3 regions of the Streptomyces sp. 1222.5 genome follow, and region 3 is predicted to be linked to each of the others. Evidence: riboswitches for the same ligand, from Rfam matches in the RefSeq annotation. Region 3 holds a riboswitch; each other region holds the start of a gene.
The links. A riboswitch is a leader RNA that binds a small molecule or an ion and turns the genes downstream of it on or off. The one in region 3 is predicted to bind S-adenosylmethionine.
Positions count from the first base shown of each region.

Region 1: another riboswitch for S-adenosylmethionine. It lies ahead of BLW57_RS06955 (amino acid ABC transporter permease); the one in region 3 lies ahead of BLW57_RS28050 (aminotransferase class V-fold PLP-dependent enzyme).
Region 2: another riboswitch for S-adenosylmethionine. It lies ahead of thrC (threonine synthase); the one in region 3 lies ahead of BLW57_RS28050 (aminotransferase class V-fold PLP-dependent enzyme).

Region 1 is NZ_FNSZ01000001.1:1,540,588-1,550,308, forward strand. Features, by position in the region: gene BLW57_RS06945 (transporter substrate-binding domain-containing protein) at 1-737, opposite strand, end outside; gene BLW57_RS06950 (amino acid ABC transporter ATP-binding protein) at 827-1,618, opposite strand; gene BLW57_RS06955 (amino acid ABC transporter permease) at 1,615-2,595, opposite strand; SAM riboswitch class IV at 2,950-3,060, opposite strand; gene BLW57_RS06960 (glutathione S-transferase C-terminal domain-containing protein) at 3,138-4,025, opposite strand; gene BLW57_RS42165 (putative leader peptide) at 4,103-4,225, opposite strand; gene BLW57_RS06965 (NAD(P)/FAD-dependent oxidoreductase) at 4,388-5,572, shown strand; gene BLW57_RS06970 ((2Fe-2S)-binding protein) at 5,569-5,871, shown strand; gene BLW57_RS06975 (FAD/NAD(P)-dependent oxidoreductase) at 5,864-7,258, shown strand; gene BLW57_RS06980 (dihydrodipicolinate synthase family protein) at 7,330-8,226, shown strand; gene BLW57_RS06985 (proline racemase family protein) at 8,242-9,243, shown strand; gene BLW57_RS06990 (GntR family transcriptional regulator) at 9,257-9,721, shown strand, end outside.
Region 2 is NZ_FNSZ01000001.1:4,076,464-4,086,184, reverse strand. Features, by position in the region: gene otsB (trehalose-phosphatase) at 1-835, shown strand, start outside; gene BLW57_RS18215 (alpha,alpha-trehalose-phosphate synthase (UDP-forming)) at 823-2,256, opposite strand; gene BLW57_RS18210 (glucosyl-3-phosphoglycerate synthase) at 2,359-3,303, opposite strand; SAM riboswitch class I at 3,433-3,589, shown strand; gene thrC (threonine synthase) at 3,607-4,890, shown strand; gene BLW57_RS18200 (MoaD/ThiS family protein) at 4,887-5,165, shown strand; gene BLW57_RS18195 (cold-shock protein) at 5,608-5,811, shown strand; gene groL (chaperonin GroEL) at 6,111-7,733, shown strand; gene BLW57_RS18185 (NADH:flavin oxidoreductase) at 7,944-9,068, shown strand; gene BLW57_RS18180 (hypothetical protein) at 9,090-9,659, opposite strand; gene BLW57_RS18175 (PTS transporter subunit EIIC) at 9,661-9,721, opposite strand, start outside.
Region 3 is NZ_FNSZ01000001.1:6,205,295-6,215,015, forward strand. Features, by position in the region: gene BLW57_RS28020 (response regulator) at 1-98, opposite strand, end outside; gene BLW57_RS28025 (aa3-type cytochrome oxidase subunit III) at 253-873, shown strand; gene BLW57_RS28030 (cytochrome bc1 complex diheme cytochrome c subunit) at 933-1,745, shown strand; gene BLW57_RS28035 (cytochrome bc1 complex Rieske iron-sulfur subunit) at 1,742-2,800, shown strand; gene BLW57_RS28040 (cytochrome bc1 complex cytochrome b subunit) at 2,797-4,434, shown strand; gene trpD (anthranilate phosphoribosyltransferase) at 4,556-5,620, shown strand; SAM riboswitch class IV at 5,706-5,822, shown strand; gene BLW57_RS28050 (aminotransferase class V-fold PLP-dependent enzyme) at 5,982-7,343, shown strand; gene BLW57_RS42905 (protein kinase domain-containing protein) at 7,403-9,721, shown strand, end outside.

The DNA of each region.
Region 1 (9,721 bases), 4.7 Mb from region 3:
AAGAAGGCGTCGATCTTGCCGCTGCCGAGCGCCAGGTTGATGGAGTTCTGGTCGGGGAAGTACTTGACGGTGAGCTTCTTGCCCTCCTTGGCCAGCTTGGCCTTCCACTCCAGGAGGATCTTCTCCTGGTTGGTGCCGGAGCCCACGGAGACCGTCTTGTCCGCGAGGCTCTTGTAGTCGCCGTCGAACTTCCAGGTGTTCTTCTTCAGTACCTCGAAGGCCAGGTTGTCCTGACGGTAGGAGGCGAACTCGTACTTCTTCTTGCGCTCCTCGGTGTCGGTCACGTTGGAGAAGGCCACGTCGACCTTGCCGCTGTCGACGCCGACGAAGAGGTTCTCCCAGGTGGAGTTCCTGATCTCGGGCTTGAGGCCGAGAACGGCGGCCACCAGGCGGCCGAAGTCGGGCTCGGAGCCGGTGAGCGTCTTCTGGTCGCTGCCCACGAAGTTCAGGGGCGCGGACCCCGACGGCAGGGCCCCGACGCCGATGACGAGCTTGCCGCTCCTGCGGACGGCGGCAGGCAGTTCGGCGCTGATCGACTTCACCTCGGAGACCTTCAGTTCGGTCTCCTCGGCGGCTCCGTTGGACAGCTGCCCCACGGTGACCGTTCCGGTGGTCTCGGTCCGGGCGGCCGCCTCGCTGTCGCCCCCGCAGGCGGTGAGCCCGGTGGCGAGGGTGGCGACGGCGGTCGCCGCGGTGATGCCGCGTGTCAGGCTGCGTCGGGAGATGTGGCTGGGCATGGCGTGGCTGTCCTTGTCTCGCTGTCGAGGGAAGTGAGGTGGTGCGGTGGTGCCGTGGGGGGGGCGTGGGTACGCCGCCGGGGGGCGGGTCAGAGCACCCTGGCGAGGAAGTTCCGGGTCCGTTCGTGCCGCGGCCGGTCCAGCACCTTCTCGGGCGGGCCCTGTTCGACGATCCGGCCGCCGTCGATGAAGACGACCCGGTCGGCGATCTCGCGGGCGAAACCGATCTCGTGGGTGACGATGACGAGCGTGGTGCCGCTGGTCGCCAGGTCCTTGATGACGGCCAGTACCTCGCCGACGAGTTCGGGGTCGAGCGCCGAGGTCGGTTCGTCGAAGAGGATGACCCCGGGGCGCAGGGCGAGGGCGCGGGCGATGGCGACGCGCTGCTGCTGCCCGCCGGACAGCTGGCGCGGGTAGGCGCCGGTCCGGTCGCCGAGCCCCACCCGTTCGAGGAGTTCCCGGGCGAGCTCCCGGGCTGCCGGCCTGGTCAGCCTGCCGGTGGCGGCGGGGGCCGCGGCGACGTTGTCGAGGACCGTCAGGTGCGGAAAGAGGTTGAAGTTCTGGAAGACGAAACCGATCCGGCTGCGCTGCGCCAGGATGGCGCGTTCGCCGAGCTCCTTCAGGTGCTCCCCCTGACGCTTCACGCCGATCGGCTCGCCGCCGACGCTGACGTGGCCGATCTCGGGCTTCTCCAAGTGGTTCATGACCCTGAGCAGGGTCGACTTGCCGGAGCCGGACGGGCCGAGGATCACGGTGACCTCGCCGGGGCGGATGGACAGGTCGATGCCGTCGAGGACGCGGTGGGTGCCGTACCACTTGTGGACGTCGTGCACCTCCAGCGCGGCGGGGGCGGCCTCCTCGAAGGCGGGTGCGCTCGTCATACGGCGGCCTCCCTGCGCAGCCGGGCCCGCAGGTCGGTGAGTCCGGCCAGGGCCTTCTGGACCGGGGTCGGCGGCAGGGTGCGCGTGGCACCGCGGGCGTAGTACCGCTCGACGTAGAACTGGACGACGGACACGGCGCTGGTCAGGATCAGGTACCAGACGGTGGCGACCAGCAGCAGCGGCACGATGTCGCCGGGGTAGGTGTTGCCCATCGACTGCACGGACCCGAACAGGTCGAGCAGGGACACGTAGAACACCAGGGACGTGCTCTTGACGAGGCCGATGAGCTGGTTGACGTAGTTCGGTGTGATGGACCTGAGGGCCTGCGGGAAGACGATCCTGCGGAACCGGTAGCCCCTGGGCAGTCCGAGCGCGGCGGCCGCCTCGTGCTGTCCCTGGTCGACGGAGAGCAGGCCGCCGCGTACCACCTCGGCCGCGTACGCCGCCTCGTTGAGACTGAGCCCCACGACGGCGATCGCCAGGTCGGTGGCCAGCTTCGACTCGTCGAAGGTGACGAAGGCGGGGCCGAACGGCACGCCGAGGCTCAACGTCCGGTACAGGGCGCTGAAGTTGTACAGGAAGATCAGCACCACGATCAGCGGGATCGAGCGGAACAGCCAGGTGTACGTCCAGCTGACGGCGCGCAGCACCGGGCTTCCGGACACTCTGGCGAGCGCCAGCAGGATGCCGCCGGCCAGTCCCAGTACGGCGCTGAGCGCGGCGACTTCGAGGGTGACACCGAGGCCGTCCAGCACGGTCGGGCGCAGGAACCAGTAGCGGAATCGGTCCCACTGGTAGAAGGGGTTCGTCACCAGTCCGTGCAGGATCTGCGCGACCAGCACGAGGACGATCGCGGTGAGGATCCAGCGGCCGGGGCGGCGCAGCGGCTGAACGTGCTGCGCGGTGCGTTGTTTTGACGGTGTGTCGGACGGTGGCGCCTCGGCGAGAGAGAGGGCGGCGCCTGGGGGTTCGCTCATGGCGGGCTCCGGCTGGGGGTCGGACGGCCCCGGACGGCGCGGCGGGCGGGTGTGCGGCACCACGGCACTGGGGCACGGGAGGGCACACGGGTACGCGCGGGACCGGGAACCGGGCGGGCGACGGCACACCGGACGGACGGTGTGCCCGGGGAACGCGGGGGGCCGAGAAGCGGGAGGTCAGCCCGGACAGCGGGCAGAGCCCGGTGCGGTACACAGTGCGCTGCTGACGCGGAGCAGATCGACGGCGCGGTCGGCGACCAGGAGCTGGGCGGACGGTACGCAGCCCTGGGGGCGGCTCGGGGCCGTCCTGGGGCTTGCGTACATGGCGTCACCTGTCACTGTCCGGGCCCGTGGGCCTCGCGCTTACCGAGAACGTCGTCCGGTCCGGTCGTCACCTGGGGCACCCCACCGCGGTGCGAGGGTTGCCGGTCAGCGAGCCAGGGCTTGGCGCTGACGCTCGTGACCGTTCTGAGCGGAAAGTAAGGCAGTCGGCCGCGGGAATGTCAACGGCCGTCCGCGAAGTGGACGCCGGACGCCCTTCCTCACCTGCGGGAAACGTCCGGCGCGTCGGCCGCGTGACCGGCCCAGTCCAGGATCTGGACGGCCGCCCCGGCCGCCTCCAGGCCCTGGCAACGGCCGTGGTGGCGGCGGGAGATGCCGTCGAGGTCGACGTGCCGGCCGAAGGCGTGACGGGCGGCCAGGCGGCGGGCGTAGGCCCACAGGGCGTGGTGGCCCGTGATCCGGTGGACCGCGGAGGCGTCGAGGTGGCAGCGGTGCACGGTGTCGAGCTGGACCAGGGTCACCCACAGCTCGACGTCGGCCGCGGTGAGCCGGTCGCCGACCAGGTACTCCGCGTCGAGCAGCCGCCGCTCCAGCCGGCCGAGGGTGCCGAGCAGGACCTCCAGGGCGGCGGCCCGTTCCGCCGGATCCGTTCCGGCCCGTCCGGCACTCTGGGCGGCCCCCTCGATGCCCTCGGTGCACATCCGCTCGACGGCCTCGATCACGGACTCCGTTCCGCACGGGTACAGACAGGTGCCGCCGTCGTACGCGAAGCGGTCGAGGTCGCGCAGGATGTCGCGGGCGTGGGTGCTGACGATGCGTCCGGACCAGTCGTCACTGAGCACGGGCGCGAGGGCGGGGCCGCTGTAGTGGTGGGCGCTCGCCTCGTACAGCGGCAGCAGCGCCGCGTGGCCGCCGTCGGGACGGTCGGGGACCGCGGGCAGCGGGGTGACGGGACAACTGCCGTCCAGGGCCAGGAGGCTGTGGCCGACGGCGAGGCGCAGCCCGTCGGGACAGGCGGTCGAGAGATGGAGCCGGTAGCGGTGCGGCACGGCGTAGTGGCCGCTGCGGGCGTCCCGGCCGATCCGGCCGCGGAAGGCGGGGGCGCTGCGGTGGACGTCCGGGACGGCGGCGAGCGGACTGGTGGACATGCGTCTCCCCTGGTCGTTGGGCGTGCGGAAGGGCGCACCGGCGGGCGCCTCGTGCGGTGCGGGCGAGGGGGCCCGGCTCAGTGCCGGCCGCTGATGGCGCTGCAGACGCGCAGCAGATCGATGTGCAGGCGGGAGGTGAGCAGGGGGGCGCGGAACGGCGTTCGGCCTGCTCGGCCGGTGACCGTCTCGAGGCGCGCCATGTTTTCCTACCTGTTCACTAGGATTCCCTCCCTGGAGTGTCGATCCGGCTCCGTACGACGTCAAGGGGGCGTCCACGCCTGGGACTCCGGGCGGGTCGACACGGCGGCCGGGAAGGGACGCGGGGACTCCTCAGCGAGAGAGACATGTGACATAGTACTGACGTGGCAAAGCGACTGACCTGCGATGTCGTGGTCGTCGGAGCCGGAATGGTGGGCGCGGCCTGTGCGCTGTACGCCGCACGCGCCGGCCTCGACGTTCGAGTGGTGGACCGGGGCCCGGTGGCCGGCGGCACCACCGGCGCCGGCGAGGGCAACCTGCTCGTCTCCGACAAGGAACCTGGGCCGGAGCTCGAACTGGCCCTGCTGTCCGCCGGGTTGTGGGCCGAGCTGGCGGAGGAGCTGGGCCGGGCGATCGAGTACGAGCCGAAGGGCGGCCTGGTGGTCGCCTCGACGCCGGACGCCCTGTCGGCGCTGGCCGGCTTCGCCGGGGGCCAGCGTGCCGCCGGCGTCACGGCCGAGCCGGTCGGACCGGATGAACTGCTGCCCCTGGAGCCTCACTTGGCCCCCGGTCTGGCGGGCGGAGTGCGCTACCCGCAGGACGCCCAGGTGATGCCCGCACTGGCCGCCGCCCACCTGCTGCGCGCCTCCGGTGCCGCCGTGCACACCGGCCACACGGTGACCGGTGTGCTCCGCGCGGCGGAGGGACCGGTGCGCGGCGTCCGCACCGACCGGGGCGACATCCACGCGTCGGCGGTGGTCAACGCGGCCGGCACCTGGGGCGGCGACCTCGCCTCGCTCGCGGGCGTCCGGCTGCCGGTGCTCCCCCGGCGCGGCTTCGTCCTGGTCACCGAGCCGCTGCCGCGGATGGTGCGGCACAAGGTGTACGCCGCCGACTACGTGGCCGACGTGGCCAGCGACTCGGCGGCCCTGCGCGCCTCACCGGTGGTGGAGGGCACGGCCGCGGGACCCGTCCTGATCGGCGCCACCCGCGAACGGGTCGGCTTCGACCGCTCGTTGTCGCTCCCCGCCGTGCGGGCGCTCGCGGCCGGGGCGATCGGGCTGTTCCCCTTCCTGGAACGGGTGCACGCCCAGCGGACGTACGCGGGCTTCCGGCCGTACCTGCCCGACCACCTCCCGGCGATCGGACCGGATCCCCGGGCGCCCGGACTGTTCCACGCCTGCGGGCACGAGGGCGCCGGCATCGGACTGGCCCCCGGTACCGGGCAGTTGATCGCCCACGCGCTCACCGGCAGGGCGACCGGACAGGACATCGCACCGTTCCGGCCGGAGCGGTTCGAGGACGACGCGTTCGAGGACGAGTTCGACGACGGAGGCGAGGCCCGGTGAATCCGATGGAGCTGACCCGGGCACGGCCGGGCGAGGCCTTCACCGTGACGTTCGACGGACGGCCACTGCCGGCGCTGCCGGGCCAGACGATCGCGGCGGCGCTGTGGTCGGCGGGTGTGACGGCCTGGCGCCGCACGCGGGGCACCAGAGCGCCGCGCGGGGTGTTCTGCGGGATCGGCGTGTGCTTCGACTGCCTGGTCACCGTAGACGGCCGCCCGAACAGGCGGGCCTGTCTGGTGCCCGTGCGCCCGGGACAGCTGATCCGCAGCCAGGAGGGGACGGGCCACGACGATGACTGAACACCCTCGTCTCGCCGTGATCGGCGCCGGTCCGGCCGGGCTCGCCGCGGCCCTGGCGGCGGCCGCCCGGGGCGTCCGCGTGACCCTCCTGGACGCCGCCGACCAGGCGGGCGGCCAGTTCTACCGGCAGCCCGCCCCGGCTCTCGGCGCCCGCCGGCCGCAGGCCCTGCACCACCAGTGGCGCACCTGGGAGCGGCTGCGGAACGGTCTCGACCGGCACCGAGCCGCGGGACGTGTCACCCACCTGACGGATCATCACGTGTGGTGCGTGCGGCGCGGCTCCGGTCCGGCGCCGATCACCGTGCACGCGCTGCTGGGCCCGGATCAGGACGAGGGGATCACCGTCCGCGCCGACGCCGTCCTGCTCGCCACCGGAAGCTGTGAACGCGTGCTGCCGTTCCCCGGCTGGACACTGCCCGGGGTCGTCACGGCGGGCGGCGCGCAGGCCATGCTCAAGGGCGGCCTGGTGCTGCCCGGCCGGACGGCGGTCGTCGCCGGAACCGGCCCGCTGCTGCTCCCCGTGGCCACCGGGCTCGCCGCGGCGGGCGCCCGCGTGGCCGCGCTGGCCGAGTCCGCCGGCCCCGGGGCCCTGCTGCGCCGGGCGCCCGCCCTGGCCGCACAGCCCGCGAAGCTCGCCGAGGGCGCCGGCTACGCGGCCCGGCTGCTGCTGCACGGCGTGCGGGTGCTGCCCCGGCACACGGTGGTCGAGGCGCACGGCACCGGCCGGCTGGCGGCGGTCACCGTGGCCGCGCTCGGCCGGGACGGGCGGACCAGGCCGGGCAGTGCTCGGCACATCCCCTGCGACACCCTCGCCGTCGGTCACGGCCTGCTGCCGCACACCGACCTCGCGGAGACCCTCGGCTGCACCCTGGCCGGCACGGACGTACGGGTCGACGACGAGCAGCGCACCGACGTGCCCGGCGTCTGGGCCGCCGGTGAGACCACCGGCGTCGGCGGAGCGGCCCTGGCGCTCGCCGAGGGCCATGTCGCCGGCCGCTCGGTCGCGGCCCGGCTGCACGGCACGGTCCCCGACCCGCGCCGCTGGGCCGCCGCCCGGGCCAGGAGCCGGCTGCGGTCGTTCGCCGCCGCCCTCGACGCGGTGTACGCGCCGCCGGCGGGCTGGGCCGGGGAGGTCCCGGACGACACGGTCGTGTGCCGCTGCGAGGAGGTCACCGCCGGGGAGGTCCGTACGGCCGCGGAGACGCTCGGCGCCTCGGACCCGCGCACCGTGAAGCTGCTGACCCGGGCCGGAATGGGCTGGTGCCAGGGCCGGATGTGCGCGCCCGCGGTGGCCGCCCTCACCGGCTGCCCGCTCACGCCGGGACGCCGGCCGTTCGCGCGGCCGGTACCGCTCGGCGTCCTGGCCGCACTGCCCGACCCGGACTGACACCCCGGCCGTCGCAGGAACGACCCCGACCCTCAGTGGTATGTCACACCCTACGAAATGGGAGACGACGCATGACGCAGACCCGGCACCGCCCCTGGCACGGCATCCTCGTGGCCACCGCGCTCCCCCTGCGCGACGACCTCTCCGTCGACCACGACCGCTACGCCGAGCACTGCGCCTGGCTGGTCGCCAACGGCTGCGACGGCGTCGTACCGAACGGCTCGCTCGGCGAGTACCAGGTGCTCACCCCGGAGGAACGCGCCCGGGTGGTTGAGACCGCCGTGGCCGCGATCGGCGGTGACCGGGTGATGCCGGGCGTCGCCGCTTACGGCTCCGCCGAGGCCCGCCGCTGGGCCGAGCAGGCCGCCGAGGCCGGATGCGCGTCGGTGATGCTGCTGCCGCCCAACGCCTACCGGGCCGACGAGCGGTCCGTGCTCGCCCACTACGCGGAGGTCGCCCGGACGGGCCTGCCGGTGGTGGCGTACAACAATCCGGTCGACACCAAGGTCGACCTGGTGCCCGAACTCCTCGCCCGGCTGCACGCCGAGGGGCACGTCCACGCGGTCAAGGAGTTCTCGGGCGACGTCCGCCGGGCCTACCGCATCGCCGAACTCGCCCCGGAACTCGACCTGCTGGTCGGCGCCGACGACGTCCTGCTGGAGCTGGCCGTGGCGGGCGCCAAGGGCTGGGTGGCCGGCTACCCCAACGCGCTCCCCCGCGCCTCGGCGGAGCTGTACCGTGCCGCGGTGTCCGGTGACCTGACCACCGCGCTCCCCCTCTTCCGGCAGCTGCACCCGCTGCTGCGCTGGGACTCGCGGGTGGAGTTCGTGCAGGCGATCAAACTGTCCATGGACGTCGTCGGGCGGTACGGCGGCCCGGTGCGCCCGCCGCGCGTACCGTTGGCGCCGGAGCAGCAGGCCGCGGTCCGGGCGGCCACCGAGAAGGCCGTCGCCGCGGGGCTCGTCTGACAAGGAGACCGGTCAGTGCGCAGCACACTCGTCCTGCACGCCGTCGACTCGCACACCGAGGGCATGCCGACCCGCGTGATCACCGGCGGGATCGGCACCGTACCCGGTGCGACGATGAACGAGCGACGGCTGTACTTCCGTGAACACCGCGACCAAGTCAAGCGGTTGCTGATGAACGAGCCGCGCGGCCACTCCGCGATGAGCGGCGCGATCCTCCAGCCGCCGAGCCGCCCCGACTGCGACTGGGGCGTGATCTACATCGAGGTCTCCGGCTATCTGCCGATGTGCGGGCACGGCACGATCGGGGTGGCCACCGTGCTGGTGGAGACCGGCATGGTGGACGTGGTGGAGCCGGTGACCACCATCCGGCTCGACACCCCGGCGGGGGTGGTGGTGGCCGAGGTGACCGTTCAGGACGGCGCCGCGCGGGACGTGACCCTGCGGAACGTGCCGTCGTACGCCGTCGCCCTGGACCGCGAGATCACCCTGCCCGACGGCCGCACGGTCACCTACGACCTCGCGTACGGCGGCAACTTCTACGCGATCCTCCCCCTCGACGCCTTCGGGCTGCCCTTCGACCGCTCCCGCAAGGACGACATCCTCGCCGCCGGCCTGTCCCTGATGAGCGCCGTCAACGCGGAGGCGGAACCGGTGCACCCCGAGGACCCCTCCATCCGCGGCTGCCACCACGTCCACCTCCTGGCCCCCGGCGCCACCGCCCGGCACTCCCGCCACGCGATGGCCATCCATCCGGGCTGGTTCGACCGCTCCCCGTGCGGTACGGGGACCAGCGCGCGCATGGCGCAGCTGCACGCGCGCGGTGAACTCCCCCTGCACACCGAGTTCGTGAACGAGTCGTTCATCGGCACGCACTTCACCGGGCGGCTGCTCGGCACGACGGAGGTGGCCGGGATCCCGGCCGTGCTGCCCAGCTTCACCGGCCGCGCGTGGATCACCGGCACCGCCCAGTACCTGCTGGATCCCACCGACCCCTTCCCCGAGGGGTTCGTCCTCTAGACTCACCCCGGTGATGCGTGACATGGCACAGGATGCGACGGCCGCCGACCTGCCCGCGCTCCCCCGGCTCGGCGGCCGGCGGAGCAGCTTTCGCGAGCGGGTGGCCGACGCGCTGCGCGCCGCACTGGTCGCGGGCGAGCTGCGGCCCGGCGAGGTCTACTCGGCGCCGTCGCTCGCCGCCCGCTTCGGCGTCTCCGCGACGCCGGTGCGGGAGGCGATGCTGGACCTGGCCAAGGAGGGCCTGGTCGACACCGTGCCCAACAAGGGCTTCAGGGTCACCGCCGTCTCCGACCGGCAGCTCGACGAGTACACGCACATCCGCGCGCTGATCGAGATCCCCACCGTGGTCGAGCTCGCGCGCACGGCGGACCGCGTCTCCCTGGAGGCCCTGCGGCCCGCGGCCCGGGAGATCGTCACCGCCGCCGTGGCGGGCGACCTGATCGCCTACGTCGAGGCGGACACCCGCTTCCACCTCGGT
Region 2 (9,721 bases), 2.1 Mb from region 3:
CACGGACCCCCTGCCGACCCCGGCCACCCAGGCCGGCCGGGACGGCCTGGCCGCCCTCCTGGCCGGTCCCCGCACCGCGGTGGTCGGACTCGACTTCGACGGCACCCTGGCCCCGATCGTCGCCGACCCCGAGCAGGCCCGCGCCCATCCCGAGGCGGTGTCCGCGATCGCCGCCCTCGCCCCCAAGGTGGCCTCCGTGGCCGTCATCACCGGCCGCCCCGCCGGTGTCGCCGTCCGGTACGGCGGCTTCGCCGGCGTGCCCGGCCTGGAGCACCTCACCGTCCTCGGCCACTACGGCGCCGAACGCTGGGACGCGGTCACCGGCACGGTCACCGCACCCGCCCCGCACCCCGGGGTGGCGGCGGTCCGCGCGGAGCTGCCCGGCGTGCTGGAACAGGTCGGCGCCCGGCAGGGCACCTGGATCGAGGAGAAGGGCCGGGCGGTCGCTGTCCACACCCGCCGCGCCCAGGACCCGCAGGCCGCCTTCGAGGCCCTGCGGGAGCCGCTCACCGACCTCGCCACCCGGCACGGCCTGATCGTCGAACCCGGCCGGATGGTGCTGGAGCTGCGCCCGCCCGGCATGGACAAGGGCGTCGCGCTCGCCGAGCACGTCCGGGCGACCGGCGCCCGGTCGGTCGTCTACGCCGGCGACGACCTGGGCGACCTGCCCGCCTACGCGGCCGTGGACAAGCTCCGCTCCGACGGCGTCCCCGGCCTCCTGGTGTGCAGCGGCAGCGCCGAGGTCACGGAACTCGCCGAACGGGCCGACCTGGTGGTGGACGGCCCGGAGGGCGTCGTGGCACTGCTGCGGGGGATCGCCGCTCAGCTGGACTGATCGTCCAGGGCGTGCAACTGGTCCAGGAACCACCGCGCCGGCGGAAGCGCGGTCGCGGCGGCAGCCAGCCGCTTCGACCGCTCCGCCCGCTCCTCGCGCGGCAGGCTCAGCGCCTCGTGCAGCGCGTCCGCCGTGCCCGTGACGTCGTACGGGTTCACCACGATCGCGTCCGCGCCCAGCTCCTCGTACGCCCCCGCCTCGCGTGACAGCACCAGCGCGCAGCCCTCGTCGGACAGCAGCGGGATCTCCTTGGCGACCAGGTTCATGCCGTCCCGGATGGGGTTGACCAGCGCCACGTCGGCGAGCCGGTAGGCGGCCAGCGAGCGCGCGAAGTCGTCCTTCACGTGCAGCTCGACCGGGGTCCAGCCGGGCGTGCCGTAGCGCGCGTTGATGTCCTCGGCCACCCGCTGCACCTCGGCCGTGTAGTCCCGGTACACGGCGAGGTCCTGCCGGGAGGGATAGGCGAACGCCACGTGGACGACCTTCTCGCGCCACTCGGGGTGGTCGTCGAGCAGCTGCCGGTACGCCAGCAGGCCGCGCACGATGTTCTTGGACAGCTCGGTGCGGTCCACGCGGACGATGGTCCGGCGTCCCTCGCCGATCTCCTGGCGCAGCGCCGCCATCCGCTCGGCCACGTCCGGCTCGTGGGCCCGCTTGCGCAGGAAGTCGCCGTCCGCGCCGAGCCCGTGCACGCCGATCCGCGTGCCCGAGGGGATGCCGGGCCCGAGCACCGCGTGACAGCAGTCCTTGAAAGCGTCGGCCCAGCGCTGCGTGAGGAACGCCGCCCGGTCCGCGCCCAGGATGCCGCTCAGCAGCTCGGCCGCGATGTCGTCGGGCAGCAGGCGGAAGTAGTCCGGCGGGGCCCACGGGGTGTGCGAGAAGTGACCGATGCGCAGGTCGGGACGGAGCCGGCGGAGCATCCGGGGGGCGAGGGCCAGGTGGTAGTCCTGGATCAGCACCGCCGCGCCCTCGGCCGCCTCCTCGGCCAGCGCCTCGGCGAACGCCCGGTTGTACGCCTCGTAGGCCGCCCACTGCCGCCGGAATTCGGCGTCGAAGACCGGCTCCAGCGGGGTCTGGTAGAGCATGTGGTGGACGAACCAGAGCACCGAGTTGGCGATGCCGTTGTACGCGTCCGCGTGCACCTGGGCGTCGATGTCGAGCATCCGCACCCGCTGGCCGCCGGTGTCCTCGGTGGGCAGGAGTCCGCCGTCCGCGCGGCGTACGGCCTCCCGGTCGCCGTCGCCGAGTGCGGCGCACACCCACACCGCGTTCGTGTCCGGCCCGATGGCCGACAGCCCGGAGACCAGCCCGCCGCCGCCGCGCCTGGCGCGCAGCGAGCCGCCCGAGTCGTCGTCCACCGTGTACGAAACCGGGCCGCGATTGGACGCGACCAGCACCTCAGCGCCGTGCGTGGAAGCCATACGCCTCAACCTAGCCCGACCCGGAAACGCTCAAACGTACGCTCCACCCCGGAAGGGGGCTGTATACAGCCGTTCCTTCGCGTGCCCGCACGGCCGGCCCGCTCAGGCCACCCGGCGTGCCGCGTACTCCGCGACCTCCGCCATCGGGGGCCGTTCCTCGGTGTCCACCGAATAGGTGCGCGGCTCAAAACCGTCCTCGCCCCGCTCGAACTGGGTCAGGGAGGGCCGCACCAGGTGCCCCCGGGCCAGCCGGAGCTGGGCGGTGCGGTAGATGGCGGCGGCCATGCGGCCCAGCGCCTGGCCGTCCTGGTGGCGGTGCTTGCGCACCCCGACGTCCACCTGGGCCAGCGCGTCCAGCCCCACCAGGTGCAGGGCGTCCACCAGCATCCCCAGCTCCACGCCGTAGCCGACGGGGAACGGCAGCTGCTCCAGCAGCGAGCGGCGGGCCGCGTACTCGCCGCCCAGCGGCTGCACGAAACCGGCCAGCTGCGGCCAGTGCATGTTCAGCAGCGGGCGGGCCATCAGCTCGGTGACCCGGCCGCCCTGCCCGGCCGCACCCCCGAGCGGGCGGTCGTACATGCCCTTGACGAGATCCACCTCGGGGTCGGTGAGCAGCGGGCCGACGATCCCGGAGACGAAGTCGGAGGAGAACTCGCGCAGGTCCGCATCGATGAAGCAGAGGATGTCCCCGCCGGTCACCAGCAGCGAGCGCCACAGCACCTCGCCCTTGCCGGGGACGGCCGGCAGGCGGGGCAGGATGTCGTCGCGGTGGACGACCCGGGCGCCCGCGGCGGCGGCGACCTCGGAGGTGCGGTCGGTGGAGCCGGAGTCGACGACGACGATCTCGTCGACCAGCGGTACCTGCTCGACGAGGTCGTGACGGATCACCGCGACGATGTCGCCGACCGTCTCCTCCTCGTCGAGGGCGGGCAGCACGACGCTGACCGTCTGACCCGTACGCTGCTTGGCGGCCAGGATCCGGTGGAGCGGGCGATCGGCCACGGACCAGGAGCGGGTGGCCAGCCAGCGCTCGACTTCTTCCAGCACGGTCTGCGGCTCCTCACGTTGTCTCGCGGTTCGGACGACTATCTCAACTGTCCTGGCCTTCGGTTACAGTCTTGAACAACGCCGATGACCATCGCATGTCGGGGGTCACCGGTGTCGACAACCACATACAGCTCATCCAGAGGGGCAGAGGGAAACGGCCCGATGAAGCCCCGGCAACCCTCCAGTCGGTACTCGTAGATCAGTTCTGATCGTCTCCGCGAGGCTCCCGGCTAGGGAAGGTGCCAAATCCGTCTCACGGCGAAGTGCGTCGTGAGGAAGATGAGGAGAAAGGGCCTCGCCTCCATGGCTGTGCAGACTGTCGCAAGCACCAGCAATCCCGCCGTCGACCTCGGTCCCGCCGCTGCCCTCAGCTGCCGCGAATGCGGACACCGGGTACCCCTCGGGCCGGTCTTCGCCTGCGAGGAGTGTTTCGGCCCGCTGGAGATCGCCTACGACTTCTCCGCGTACGACACCGAGGAACTGCGCCGGCGCATCGAAGCGGGCCCCGCGAACATCTGGCGTTACGCGCCGCTGCTGCCCGTCCCCGCCGACGTGGCCGACAAGCCCAACCTCAACCCGGGCTGGACGAAGCTCGTCAAGGCCGACAACCTCGCCCGCGAGCTCGGCGTCACCGGTGGCCTGTTCGTGAAGGACGACTCCGGCAACCCGACGCACTCCTTCAAGGACCGGGTCGTCGCCCAGGCCCTGGAGGCCGCCCGCGCGTTCGGCTTCACCACGCTCTCCTGCTCCTCCACGGGCAACCTGGCCGGTGCCGTCGGCGCCGCCGCCGCCCGGGCCGGCTTCCGCTCCTGCGTGTTCATCCCGCACGACCTGGAGCAGGGCAAGGTCGTGATGGCCGCGGTGTACGGCGGTGAGCTCGTCGGCATCGAGGGCAACTACGACGACGTGAACCGCTTCTGCTCCGAGCTGATCGGCGACCCGGCCGGCGAGGGCTGGGGCTTCGTCAACGTCAACCTGCGGCCGTACTACGCGGAGGGCTCCAAGACCCTCGCCTACGAGATCTGCGAGCAGCTCGGCTGGCGCCTCCCGGACCAGATCGTGGTCCCGATCGCCTCGGGCTCCCAGCTCACGAAGATCGACAAAGGCCTCCAGGAGCTGATCAAGCTCGGTCTGGTCGAGGACAGGCCGTACAGGATCTTCGGCGCACAGGCCGAGGGCTGCTCCCCGGTGTCCACCGCCTTCAAGGCCGGCCACGACGTGGTCCGCCCGCAGAAGCCGAACACCATCGCCAAGTCGCTTGCCATCGGCAACCCGGCCGACGGCCCCTACGTCCTCGACATCGCGCGCCGCACCGGCGGCGCCGTGGAGGACGTGACGGACGCCGAGGTCGTCGACGCCATCAAGCTGCTCGCCCGCACCGAGGGCATCTTCGCGGAGACGGCGGGCGGCGTGACCGTCGGCGTCACCCGCAAGCTGCTCAAGGACGGCCTGCTGGACCCGGCGAAGACCACGGTCGTCCTCAACACCGGCGACGGCCTCAAGACCCTCGACGCGGTGGCCGGCACCGGCCTCAGCGCCACCATCCGCCCGACCCTGGACTCCTTCCGAGAGGCTGGCCTCGCATGAGCGTGACCGTTCGCATCCCGACCATCCTGCGCACCTACACCGGCGGCCAGGCCGAGGTCAGCGCCGAGGGGGTGACCCTCGCCGAGGTCATCGAGAGCCTGGAGAAGAACCACACCGGGATCGCCGCCCGGGTGCTGGACGACCAGGGCAAGCTGCGCCGTTTCGTGAACGTCTACGTCAACGACGACGACGTGCGTTTCGAGCAGGGCCTCCAGACGGCCACGCCCGACGGCGCGGGTGTCTCGATCATTCCCGCGGTGGCCGGCGGCTGCTGACCGGATGACCGATCATTACCTTCGGTAACAGCGGTGACGCATTGTTCATCGGATTGCCCCCTCCGTGAGAGAAGCGGAGGGGGCAATTCTGCGTGATTGAGCGCGGTACAGTTGGGGAACGCGGTCGTGGCCTTCGGGTCGCGAGCCCTGCATTCATGCCGCAGGCCCGACAAGAAGTAGCCAAACTACGCGGGTTTTATGCGGCTTTTGCTCCTTTTATGGGGCCCGACTTGCCCTGAATTCGGGCGAATTCTCGGCAGATTCCGGACCGTCCCCGTCCAGAATTCTCGTCCGATTGACCTGTTGCAGACGGCAGTTGGACAGATACATTCAGCCGCGGTCGACGCGTTCCGGCGCACGCCCCCGGCCAATAGGGGGTGAGGTCTGACCCGGGTCCGCGAAGTGTGGATCTGTGCAAGGGCCAGTAATAGGGGAGTTAGGCATGGCTCAGGGCACCGTCAAGTGGTTCAACGCGGAGAAGGGGTACGGCTTCATCGCGGTCGACGGTGGTGCGGACGTATTCGTCCATTACAGCGCCATTCAGATGGACGGCTACCGCACCCTGGAAGAGGGCCAGCGGGTGGAGTTCGAGATCTCGCAGGGCCAGAAAGGCCCGCAGGCCGACATGGTTCGCCTCAGCGCCTGAACGTTTCTTGCACGAAGGGCCCGCACCTCGCACAGGGTGCGGGCCCTTCGTCATGCCCCGGCCCCGCCGTTCGCGGGTGGCCGACGGGGCGGGTCCCACCCTCGAAGGCGCTTGCACTCGACCATGCCGAGTGCTAATCATTGCGTTAGCACTCTGAAGGTGAGAGTGACAACGAAGGACCGGGTCGGTGAGGCCCGCAGGCCAAGTGGGGCAAGGAACCATGCGGCCGGCGAGCCGTCCGTCGCGGGCGCGGGCGCGGTCCGAAGGAATCACCCCCAGTCCTGGAGGGACCACTTCACATGGCCAAGATCATCGCGTTCGACGAGGAGGCGCGGCGCGGCCTCGAGCGCGGCATGAACCAGCTCGCGGACGCCGTCAAGGTGACGCTCGGCCCCAAGGGCCGCAACGTCGTCCTCGAGAAGAAGTGGGGCGCCCCCACGATCACCAACGATGGTGTCTCCATCGCCAAGGAGATCGAGCTCGAGGACCCGTACGAGAAGATCGGCGCCGAGCTGGTCAAGGAAGTCGCCAAGAAGACGGACGACGTCGCCGGTGACGGTACGACCACCGCGACGGTGCTCGCCCAGGCCCTGGTCAAGGAAGGCCTGCGCAACGTCGCCGCCGGCGCCAACCCGATGGCTCTGAAGCGCGGTATCGAGAAGGCCGTCGAGGCCGTCTCCGCCGCCCTGCTGGAGCAGGCGAAGGACGTGGAGACCAAGGAGCAGATCGCCTCCACCGCGTCCATCTCCGCCGCCGACACCCAGATCGGCGAGCTCATCGCCGAGGCCATGGACAAGGTCGGCAAGGAAGGCGTCATCACCGTCGAGGAGAGCAACACCTTCGGTCTGGAGCTCGAGCTCACCGAGGGCATGCGCTTCGACAAGGGCTACATCTCCGCCTACTTCGCGACCGACATGGAGCGCATGGAGGCGTCGCTCGAGGACCCGTACATCCTCATCGCCAACTCCAAGATCGCCTCGGTCAAGGACCTGCTCCCGCTGCTGGAGAAGGTCATGCAGTCGGGCAAGCCGCTGCTGATCATCGCCGAGGACGTCGAGGGCGAGGCCCTGTCGACCCTGGTCGTCAACAAGATCCGCGGCACCTTCAAGTCCGTCGCCGTCAAGGCCCCGGGCTTCGGCGACCGCCGCAAGGCCATGCTCGGCGACATCGCCATCCTCACGGGCGGCGAGGTCATCTCCGAGGAGGTCGGCCTCAAGCTGGAGAACGCGACCCTGGACCTCCTGGGCCGCGCCCGCAAGGTCGTCATCACCAAGGACGAGACCACCATCGTCGACGGTGCCGGCTCCTCGGAGCAGGTGCAGGGCCGCGTGAACCAGATCCGCGCCGAGATCGAGAACAGCGACTCGGACTACGACCGCGAGAAGCTGCAGGAGCGCCTGGCGAAGCTCGCCGGCGGTGTCGCGGTCATCAAGGCCGGTGCCGCCACCGAGGTGGAGCTCAAGGAGCGCAAGCACCGCATCGAGGACGCCGTCCGCAACGCGAAGGCCGCCGTCGAGGAGGGCATCGTCGCCGGTGGTGGCGTGGCCCTGCTGCAGGCCTCCCAGGTCTTCGAGAAGCTGGAGCTCGAGGGTGACGAGGCGACCGGCGCCAACGCCGTGCGCATCGCGCTCGAGGCCCCGCTGAAGCAGATCGCCGTCAACGCCGGCCTCGAGGGCGGTGTCGTGGTGGAGAAGGTGCGCAACCTGACCCCGGGCCACGGCCTGAACGCCGCGACCGGCGAGTACGTCGACCTGGTCGCCGAGGGCATCATCGACCCGGCGAAGGTGACCCGCTCTGCCCTGCAGAACGCCGCCTCCATCGCCGCGCTGTTCCTCACCACCGAGGCCGTCATCGCCGACAAGCCGGAGAAGGCCGCCGCGCCGGCCGGCGGCGGCATGCCGGGCGGTGACATGGACTTCTGATCCCTCCGGGATCGGTACCAGTCCTTTCGTACGAGGGCGGTACGCCCTGCCACTGGCAGGGGGTACCGCCCTCGGGCGTGTTCCGGATCACGTGCGGGTTCGGGGCGGTGGGGAATGCGGGGGAGCGCACAGGCGCTTGCTTAAGATGCTGCAACAATGCGCGCGCACATACCGTTCGGTTAACAACGCACTTCACGAGGAGCCCCCCACGTGACCGTCACCACGCCCGCCTCCCGCGCGGCCCAGATCCTCTCCCGCCCGATCGCGCTGAACGGCCTCACCGTCCCGAACCGGATCGTGATGGCCCCGATGACCCGCATGTTCTCCCCGGGCGGTGTTCCCGGCGAGGACGTGCGCTCCTACTACGCGCGCCGTGCCGGGGCCGGTGTCGGCCTGATCGTCACCGAGGGCACCTACGTCGGCCACGACTCGGCCGGCCAGAGCGACCGCGTGCCGCGGTTCCACGGTGAGGAGCAGCTCGCCGGCTGGGCACGCGTCGCCGAGGACGTGCACGCGGCGGGCGGCACGATCGTCCCGCAGCTGTGGCACATCGGCATGGTCCGCAAGCAGGGCGAGCCGCCCTTCGCGGACGCCCCGGCCGTCGGCCCGTCCGGTCTCGTCACCGAGGGCGCCGAGGCCACCGGCCGGGCGATGAGCCGGAAGGACCTGGACGACGTCGTCGCCGCGTTCGCGCAGGCCGCCGCGGACGCCGAGCGCATCGGCTTCGACGGTGTGGAGATCCACGGCGCCCACGGCTACCTCGTCGACCAGTTCCTGTGGGCGGGCACCAACCGCCGCACGGACGCGTACGGCGGCGACCCGGTGGCCCGCACCAGGTTCGGCGCGGAGATCGTCGCCGCGGTTCGGGAGCGGGTGTCCGCCGAGTTCCCGGTCATCTTCCGCTTCTCGCAGTGGAAGCAGCAGGACTACACCGCCCGCCTCGCCGAGACCCCGGAGGAGCTGGACGCGATCCTCGCCCCGCTGGCCGCGGCCGGCGTCGACGCCTTCCACGCGTCCACGCGCCGCTACTGGCTGCCGGAGTTCGAGGGCTCGGACCTGAACCTGGCCGGCTGGACGAAGAAGCTCACCGGCAAGCCGGTCATCACCGTCGGCTCGGTCGGTCTCGACGGCGACTTCATCAACGCCTTCCAGGGCGAGGGCTCCCCGGTCAAGGGCATCGACAACCTCCTGGACCGCCTGGAGGCGGACGAGTTCGACATGGTCGCCGTCGGCCGGGCCCTGCTCCAGGACCCGGAGTGGGCCGCCAAGGTCCTCTCCGACCGCTTCGACGACCTGAAGCCGTACGACGCGGCGGCGCTGAAGACCCTCAGCTGACCGCCCCCGCGGGACCGCCGGCTACAGGTTGCCCATGGGTTCGATGTCGACGCGCACCGGCGTCCCCCACACCCGCAGCACCTCGTAGTCGGTGAACTCGTGCACGAGCCGGTACGCCATGGCGGGCCGGGACCCGCGCCGCTGGGCGGCGAGGTAGGCCTCGGCCTCGCGCCGGTCCCGCCTGGGCGTCCCGCACAGCTGCCACTCCTGGCCGTTCCACAGCTCCGGCAGCCATCGCTGCTGGGGCTGTGGACGCTCGCCGCGCACGCCGTAGCGGGAGGGGGCCTGGGCGGCCGGCTCCTCCGCGCGGGGCCTGCCCTGGTACTCCGAGCGCCGGGCGGCCCGCCGCCGGGTCTCGCAGAGCAGGCAGAGGTCGGGTGCGCTCTCGTCGACCGGTCCCTGCGGATGCTCCTGGCACCGGGTGCTCGGTGCGGCGCCGGTGACGCTCTCCTCGGCGAGGTCGAGCGCCCGGCGCAGATCGTCCTTGATCTCGTGCAGCCGTGCGTCGGGCGTGTCGGCCCCGAGCGCCTCGCCGTGTTCCCCGAGCAGCCGGAGCGCCCGCCCCAGGGCGGTGAGCTGGGCATGATTCATGTCAGTCCGTCGCCTCCTCGCCTCCATGGTGCACCGGGGCCTTGACGACCCCTCCCCCGGCC
Region 3 (9,721 bases):
GGCACGTCCGGAGCGGGCCGCCGTCCGGCGGCGAGCCGTACTTGCTCGCGGGTGTTGGAGTCGTCGCTGTAGACCAGCACCGTGGCGGTCGGCTGCATTGTTCCTCCGGGACGTCGACGTCGTACGGACGGGACGGACAGGGCCGTTTGGGCGGATGTTACTCCCATGAACACCACGTCAGCACCGGTTCGGCGGGCAGCAACACTCCGAACGGCACCCCCCGGAGTGAGGGCGGGATAAGCGACCGACATAATGTCGGTCGTGGCGACAGCAACGACAGTAGAAACCGGGCACGCGCACCCGTCGGTCAACCGGCCGAACCTCACCAGCGTCGGAACCATCATCTGGCTGAGTTCCGAGCTGATGTTCTTCGCGGCCCTCTTCGCGATGTACTTCACCCTCCGGTCGGTGACCGGACCGGCCCACTGGAAGGAGATGGCGGAGGCACTGAATGTGCCCTTCTCCGCCACGAACACCACGATCCTGGTGCTCTCCTCCCTCACGTGCCAGCTCGGCGTGTTCGCCGCCGAGCGCGGCGATGTGAAGAAGCTCCGTGGCTGGTTCATCCTCACCTTCATCATGGGTGCGATCTTCATCGGCGGTCAGATCTACGAGTACACGGAGCTGGTGAAGAAGGACGGCATCTCGCTGTCCTCCGACCCGTACGGCTCGGTGTTCTACCTGACCACCGGCTTCCACGGCCTGCACGTGACGGGCGGTCTCATCGCCTTCCTGCTGGTCCTCGGCCGTACGTACATGGCCAAGAGGTTCACTCACGAGCAGGCGACCGCCGCCATCGTCGTGTCCTACTACTGGCACTTCGTCGATGTCGTCTGGATCGGCCTTTTCGCCACGATCTACCTGATCAAGTAGCGGGACCTCCCGCACATCCAGAAGCACCGACGCAGAAGATCCTGACACCGGGGTAATCCGTGAAAAAGCTCTCCGCACGACGACGCCATCCGCTGGCGGCGGTCGTCGTCCTACTCCTCGCGCTGGCGGCCACTGGGGGGCTGTACGCCGCGTTCGCGCCCGCGGGCAAGGCGCAGGCCGATGACACCTCCCAGTCCCTGACCATCAAGGAGGGCAAGAAGCTCTACGCTGTCGGCTGCGCCAGCTGCCACGGCACCGGTGGCCAGGGCTCCTCCGACGGCCCGAGCCTGGTCGGCGTCGGCGCCGCCGCGGTCGACTTCCAGGTGGGCACCGGCCGTATGCCGGCCTCGTCCTCCCAGATGGCGCAGATCCCGAGCAAGAAGGTCGTCTACACGCAGACGCAGATCGACCAGCTCGCCGCGTACATCGCGTCGCTGGGCGCCGGTCCGAACGTGCCCACCCGTGAGCAGTACGGTCCGGAAGGCGCGGACATCGCCAAGGGTGGTGAGCTGTTCCGCACCAACTGCGCGCAGTGCCACAACTTCACCGGCAAGGGCGGTGCCCTCACCAAGGGCAAGTACGCCCCGACCCTCGAGGGCGTCGACCCGAGGCACATGTACGAGGCCATGCAGACCGGCCCGCAGAACATGCCGTCCTTCCCCGACACCACGCTGACGGAGAAGAACAAGAAGGACATCATCGCGTACCTGCACGCGGTCGACAGCAGCGAGACGACGAACCCCGGCGGTCTGGAGCTGGGCGGCCTCGGGCCGGTCAGTGAGGGTCTGTTCGCCTGGATCTTCGGACTCGGCGCGCTGATCGCGGTCGCCGTCTGGGTCGCCGCTCGGACCGCAAAGGCCAAGAAGTCATGAGTAGCCAAGACATTCCAGAAGAGAACCTGCCCGCAGCGCAGGACCACGCGCACGGCGCGGTGGGGGTCGCCGACGAGGTGAACCCGTTCGCGGACCCGGGTCTGCCCCCGCACGAGCACCGGATCCAGGACGTCGACGAGCGGGCCGCCAAGCGGTCCGAGCGCGCGGTCGCCCTGATGTTCACGGTGTCGATGCTGGCCACCATCGGCTTCATCGTCGCGTACCTGGTGATCCCGAACGACAAGTCGATCTTCGTCTTCCCGATCGGGCACATCAGCGCGATGAACTTCGCGCTGGGCCTCACCCTCGGCGTGGCGCTGTTCTGCATCGGCGCGGGCGCGGTCCACTGGGCCCGCACCCTGATGTCCGACGTGGAGGTCGCCGACGACCGTCACCCGATCGCGGCCTCCCCCGAGGTCCGGGCGAAGGTCCACGCGGACTTCGCCGAGGGTGCCAAGGAGTCGGCGATCGGCCGCCGCAAGCTGGTCCGCAACACCATGTTCGGCGCGCTGGCCCTGGTGCCGCTCTCCGGCGTCATGCTGCTCGGCGGTCTCGGCCCCGCGCCCGGGACCAAGCTCCGCCACACCATGTGGGCCAAGGGCAAGCGCCTGGTCAACATGAACACCAACCTGCCGCTGCGTCCCGAGGACGTCGCCGTCGGCTCGCTCACCTTCGCCAAGCCCGACGGGCTGGAGGAGGCCAGCGAGGACTTCCAGAACGAGATCGCCAAGGCGGCGCTGATGATCGTCCGGCTCCAGCCGGGCAACATCAAGGACAAGCGCGAGCTCGACTGGTCGCACGAAGGCGTGGTCGCCTTCTCCAAGATCTGCACCCACGTCGGCTGCCCGATCTCCCTGTACGAGCAGCAGACGCACCACGTGCTGTGCCCGTGCCACCAGTCCACCTTCGACCTCTCCGACGGTGCCCGAGTGATCTTCGGCCCCGCCGGCCACGCCCTGCCGCAGCTGCGCATCGGCGTGGACAGTGAGGGTTACCTCCAGGCGCTCGGCGACTTCGAGGAGCCCGTCGGTCCTGCATTCTGGGAGCGCGGATGAGTACTGCACCGAACGAAGCACCCCGCTCGCGCGGGAAGGCGCCGGCCGGCGAGCGTGTCGCCGACTGGGCCGACGGCCGGCTCGGGATCTACTCCCTGGCCAAGGCCAACATGCGCAAGATCTTCCCCGACCACTGGTCGTTCATGTTGGGTGAGGTCTGCCTCTACAGCTTCATCATCATCATCCTGACGGGTGTGTACCTGACGCTGTTCTTCCACCCGTCGATGAACGAGGTGGAGTACCACGGCAGCTACATCCCGCTCCAGGGACAGCTGATGTCCGAGGCGTTCAACTCGACCCTGCACATCTCCTTCGACGTGCGCGGTGGCCTGCTCGTCCGGCAGATCCACCACTGGGCCGCGCTGATCTTCCTCGCCGGCATGTTCGTGCACATGATGCGCGTGTTCTTCACCGGCGCGTTCCGCAAGCCGCGTGAGATCAACTGGCTGTTCGGCTTCCTGCTGTTCGTCCTCGGCATGTTCACCGGCTTCACCGGTTACTCGCTCCCGGACGACCTGCTCTCCGGCACCGGTGTCCGTTTCACCGAGGGCGCCATCCTGTCGATGCCGATCGTCGGCACGTACATCTCGATGTTCCTGTTCGGCGGCGAGTTCCCCGGTCACGACTTCGTGGCCCGGTTCTACTCGATCCACATCCTGCTGCTGCCGGGCATCATGCTCGGTCTGGTCGTCGGCCACCTGATCCTGGTCTTCTACCACAAGCACACGCAGTTCGCGGGTCCCGGAAAGACCAACAAGAACGTCGTCGGCATGCCACTGCTGCCGGTCTACATGGCCAAGGCCGGAGGCTTCTTCTTCCTGGTCTTCGGTGTCATCGCGGCCATCGCCGCGGTCACCCAGATCAACCCGATCTGGGCCATGGGCCCCTACCGTCCGGACCAGGTGTCCACCGGCGCCCAGCCCGACTGGTACATGGGCTTCGCCGAGGGTCTCGTCCGCTACATGCCGGGCTGGGAGATCAACTTCTGGGGTCACACGCTCGTCCTGGGCGTGTTCATCCCGCTGGTGCTCTTCGGAGTCGTCCTGGCGGCGATCGCGGTCTACCCGTTCATCGAGTCCTGGGTCACCGGCGACAAGAGCGAGCACCACATCCTGGACCGCCCGCGCAACGCGCCGACCCGCACCGCTTTCGGTGTCGCCTGGGTCACCGTGTACATGGTCGGTCTGGTCGGTGGTGGCAACGACCTCTTCGCCACCCACTTCCACCTGTCGATCAACGACGTCACCTGGTTCGTCCGGATCTCGTTCTTCGTCGGACCGGTCCTCGCGTTCATCGTCACCAAGCGGATCTGCCTGGGGCTGCAGCGCCGTGACCGCGAGAAGGTGCTGCACGGCCGCGAGACCGGCATCATCAAGCGGCTGCCGCACGGTGAGTTCATCGAGGTGCACGAGCCGCTCAGCCAGGAGCAGCTGCACACGCTCACCGCGCACAACCAGTACGCGCCGGCCGAGATCGGCCCGACGGTCGACGCGAACGGCGTCGAGCGCAAGGTGCCGGCCACGCAGAAGCTGCGGGCGAAGCTGTCCAACGCCTACTACGGCGAGGACAACCAGATCCCGAAGCCGACCGTAGACGAGTACAAGGAGATCACGAGCGGCCACGGCCACCACTGATCCCCGCGTCGCCACGCCACGGCGAAGGGCCCCGTCCGGGTTGCGGACGGGGCCCTTCGCCGTGCTCCGGGCTGGATAGGGTGGTGTACGACCTGGCAGGACTGTGTACGAGGAGCGGCTGATGAGCGCTGTGACCCCCGCTGGAGGCGACACCGCGGCGGGCCGTTCCTGGCCCGCCCTGCTGAACGGGCTGCTCGACGGCCGTGACCTCTCCGCCGACGAGACCGCGTGGGCGATGGACCTGATCATGCGCGGCGAGGCGACCGACGCGCAGATCGCCGGATTCATGGTCGCGCTGCGGGCCAAGGGCGAGACGGTCCAGGAGATCACCGGACTCGTCCGGACGATGTACGAGCACGCCAACGTGATCGAGGTGCCCGGGCCGGCCGTCGACATCGTCGGCACCGGCGGCGACGGCGCCAAGACGGTGAACATCTCCACCATGTCCTCGATCGTCGTCGCCGGCACCGGCGCGCAGGTCGTCAAGCACGGCAACCGTGCCGCCTCCTCCGCCTCCGGCTCCTCCGACGTCCTGGAGAAGCTCGGCATCAACCTGAACCTGACCCCGAAGCGGGTCGCCGAGGTCGCCCAGGAAGCCGGCATCACCATCTGCTTCGCGGTGAAGTTCCACCCCTCGCTGCGCCACGTGGCCGCGGCGCGCGGGCAGTTGGGCATCCGGACGACGTTCAACGTGCTCGGCCCGCTGACCAACCCGGCCAAGGTGCGCGCCCAGGCCGTCGGGGTCGCCGACCCGCGGATGGCGCCGATCGTCGCCGGTGTCCTCGCCGAGCGCGGCAATTCCGCCCTGGTCTTCCGCGGCGACGACGGCCTGGACGAACTGACCGTCACCGCCACCTCCAAGGTGTGGGTGGTCCGGGACGGCAAGGTCGCGGAGGAGACGTTCGACCCCCGTGACGTCGGCATCGAGCTGGTCCCCGTGGAGGCCCTGCGCGGCGCCGACGCCGTCTACAACGCGGCGGTGGCCCGTCGACTGCTGGACGGCGAGCAGGGCCCGGTGCGGGACGCGGTGCTGCTGAACTCGGCCGCCGCGCTCGCCGCCCTCCGTCCGACGGACGCGCCCCTCGCCGACCAGCTGCGCGCCGGCATGGCCGAGGCCAGGGAGTCGATCGACTCGGGCGCGGCCAAGCGGTCGCTGGAGCGGTGGGTCGCCGCCAGCAACGCCTGAGCCCGGCCGGCGCGAAGACGGGGCGCGGTCCGCATGGTGGACCGCGCCTTGCGCGCCGAGGACCGTGTGGCAGGATGTTGGACCAGGTCATGAGTGACAGTCATGAGGCCCCGGCCGACTGTCCGGCAACCCTCCGTCCGTGGCGGGGTGCCCCGGGTGAAGACCAGGTCGTGGACAGCAAGGTCCACGGCAAGCGCGGACCCCTCGCACGCCAGGGGTCCTGGTCGTCCGAGGAGCCTTCCGTGAGCAAGCGAATGCGATAGGGCCGCAGAGCCCCGCCTCCGCATCCCCTTTCACCCTTCACCGCGCTCGAGCCGTGTCCGCTCGCGCGGCGGTCCCCCTTGCCCACGGGAGTTCACCCATGTCCGTCTCCACCGCTGCCGCCGACCAGACCGTCTGTGCCCCGCTGCCCGTTCTGGGACGGGATGTCACCGTCCCTCTCGTGACGGGCGGCGAAGTCGCCTACGCCGCACTGGACTACGCGGCCAGCGCCCCCGCGCTCCAGCGCGTCTGGGACGACGTCGCCGCCTACGCGCCGTACTACGGCAGCGTCCACCGCGGCGCCGGCTACCTCTCCCAGCTCTCCACCGACCTGTTCGAGAACGCCCGCAGGACCGTCGCCGCCTTCCTCGGCTGCCGCCAGGACGACCAGGTGGTGTTCACCCGGTCGACCACCGACTCGCTGAACCTGCTGGCCCGCGCCCTGCCCGCCGACTGCCAGGTCTTCGTCTTCGAGACCGAGCACCACGCCTCCCTGCTGCCCTGGCAGGACGCCCGGGTCAGCTGCCTGGACGCTCCGCGCACCCCCCGCCAGGCCGTCGAGACCCTGGAGCGGGCCCTCGCCGACCGCGACCCGCACGGCCCGGCCCTGGTCTGCGTCACCGGTGCCTCCAACGTCACCGGTGAGCTGTGGCCGGTGCGCGAGCTGGCCGCCGTCGCCCACGCGCACGGCGCCCGCATCGTCCTCGACGCCGCGCAGCTCGCCCCGCACCACCCGGTGGACATCCGCGAACTGGACGTCGACTGGGTCGCCTTCTCCGGACACAAGCTGTACGCCCCCTTCGGCTCCGGTGTGCTGGCCGGCCGCGCCGACTGGCTGCGGGCGGCCGAGCCGTACCTCGCGGGCGGCGGCGCCAGCCGAAAGGTCACCCGGCGCACCGACGGGGGAGTGGACGTGGAGTGGCACGACAGCGCCGCCCGCCACGAGGCCGGCTCCCCGAACGTCATCGGCGCCTACTCCATCGCCTCGGCCTGCAAGGCGCTCACCGAGGCCGGCTGGGACACCCTCGTCGCCCGCGAGCAGCACCTCGTCCGCACGGTCCGCGAGGGCCTCGCCGAGGTGCCCGAGGTGCGGATCCTGTCCCTCTTCGGCGACGACGCCCCGCGCGTCGGTGTCATCTCCTTCGTGGTCGAGGGCTGGAACAGCTCCCACTTCGCCGCGGCCCTGTCCGCCGAGTACGGCATCGGCGTCCGCGACGGCCTCTTCTGCGCCCACCCGCTGGTCCGCACCCTGCTGGGCAGCGACCCGCAGACCCAGGGCGAGTGCGGCGCCCCCGAGGCGGCTCCGGGGGAGAAGTCCCTGAACGCCATCCGCGTGAGCTTCGGGGCGGGCACCCCGGACGAGCACGTGGCGCGGTTCGTGACCGCGGTGAAGGAGCTGGTCCGCGACGGCGCGAAGTGGCGGTACCGCACGGAGGACGGCCGCTGCGTCCCGGCGGTGTGAAGCTTCCCGGGGCCAAATAGACTCCCCCCGACAGCAGTTCGATCGGGGGAGAGTGCGAAGTGCAGTCGCGCGCAACCGGCCCGGCACGGATCGGCCCGTACGAAGTCCTGCGCCGACTCGGGTCCGGCGGCATGGGCGAGGTCTACCTCGCCGAGTCCCGCACCGGCCTCCGGCTCGCGGTGAAGGTCGTACGCCACGAGCACGCCGAGGACCGCACCTTCCGGGCGCGGTTCCGGCACGAGGTGCGTGCCGCGCGGACCGTCGGCGGCGAGGGCACCTTCACGGCCCGGGTCGTCGACGCCGACACGGAGGCCGAACGGCCTTGGATGGCGACGGAGTTCGTGCCGGGCCCGAATCTGCGGGACGCCGTCCTGGACCACGGGGCGCTGCCCGAGCCGGCGGTCCGCGTGCTCGCCGCGGCGCTCGCCGAGGCGCTGGCCGCCATCCACGCCAAGGGCCTGATCCACCGGGACCTGAAGCCGTCCAACATCCTGCTCGCCCCGGACGGGCCCCGGGTCATCGACTTCGGGATCGTGCGGGCCCTCGAGGCGACGGCGCTGACCCGGACCGGCGCGGTCGTCGGCTCGGTCGGCTACGTCTCGCCGGAGCAGATCCGCAACGGCGGGCAGGTCGGCCCGCCCAGCGACGTCTTCTCCCTCGGCGCGGTCCTCGCCCACGCGGCGGCCGGCCGCGAGCCCTTCGGGGAGGGTCAGGACTCGGTGATCCTGCTGCGCATCCTGACCCGCGACTTCGACCTGTCCGGCGTACCGGAGGGGGTACGGCCGCTGGTGGCGGCCTGTCTGCGCGAGGACCCGCTGGAGCGCCCGACGCCGTCGGAGGTGGTGGCGGCCGCCGGGTTCACCACGCATGCCCTGCGCGGCGCCGTCCGCCCCGGCTGGTACGGCCCGGCCGCCGGCCCCGGCCCGGCGCACGACGACCGCCCCAGCGGCGTCGAGTACCTGTCCCCGGCCGCCCCCGACGCCGCCGCCCCGGCGCCCTCCGAACCACCCGGGGCGACCGCCATGCCGGACCTGGCGCCCGGGTCCGTCGCGTCCGGTCCGGCATCCCGGGCCGCCGTGCCCGCTGCCACCGACCCGGCAACCTCCGAACGGCCCCGGCCGGCTGCCACGCCGGACCTGGCGCCCGGGTCCACCGAGCCCGGGCCCGTAACCCCGGCGCCTTCCGAACCGTCCCGGTCCGCCGCGACCCCGGACCCGGCCACCGGAGCTGCTGCATCCGGGCCCGCCTCCGCGACCCCGGCCGCCGGCGCGAGCCGAGCCGTGATCACGGCTCCCGAGGCGGCCACCGCCGTCCCTTCGGTGCCCGAGGCCACCACGGTCACTCCTGCCACCCCCGCCTCGTCCTCCTCTCCCACCACCCCCGTCGTCCGGCCCCGCGGCCCCGTCGCGCCCGGTCGGCGGCGGCTGCTGAAGGTGCTCGCCGGGGGGTCCGCGGCGGCGGGGGCCGGGGCGTGGCTGTGGCAGCGGGGGCCCGACGTCGTCAGCCACAGCGCCGGCCACAGCGACTCACTCACCTCGACCCCCGCGGCGGTCGAGCGCAGCGCGGTGCTGCGCTGGCAGTACGACGTCGGCGGCATCGGTGGCCTGGACGGGCCGTGCTGCGCGCTCTCCCCGGACGGCTCGGTCGTCTACGTCGGCACCTCGGACGGTGTGCTGCACGCGATATCCCGCGACGGCTCAAGGCGCTGGAAGGTCCGGCTCGGCGACGACGTCTCCAGCCCGGTGGCCACCCGTGAGGGGGTGTACTGCGTGGTCGGCTTCCCCGCCGAGGACGAGCGCCGGCTGACCGCGGTGAGCCCCTCGGGCCACCCGCGGTGGACCCGCACCCTCGGGGACCACGGCTACGCCGTGCCCGTCCTGCTCGGCGACGACGTGCTCGTCTCCTTCGGGGGCACGGACGCGGGCGGACTGCGCCGCTACGCCCCCGACGGTGGCACCCGGTGGAGCGCGAAGACCCCGGCCGGCCCCACCGGCACCCCCGTGGTCGCGGACGGTCTGGTGTGCACCGGCAGTTACGGGGACGTGCTGCTGGCGCTGGACGCGCGGGACGGCTCACGAGCGTGGCAGGTGCCCGCGGGCACCGACGTGACCGCCGCCGCGCTCTCGGGCACCACCCTGTTCGCCGACTCCGCCGCCGTACGCCAGGCCTTCCGGGTCAGGGACGGCCGGCGGCTGTGGCGCACCGAGGCCTACGGCAGCGGCACCATGACGGCCGGCAGCCGCTCCCTCGTCATCGGCACGGAAGCCGCGACCGTGTACGCGGTCCGGGCGGCCGACGGCTCCAGGGCCTGGTCGTACGACGTGCGGGGTGCCACCGGCGAACCCCGCGCGGTGGCCGGCGGCGACACCGTGTACGCG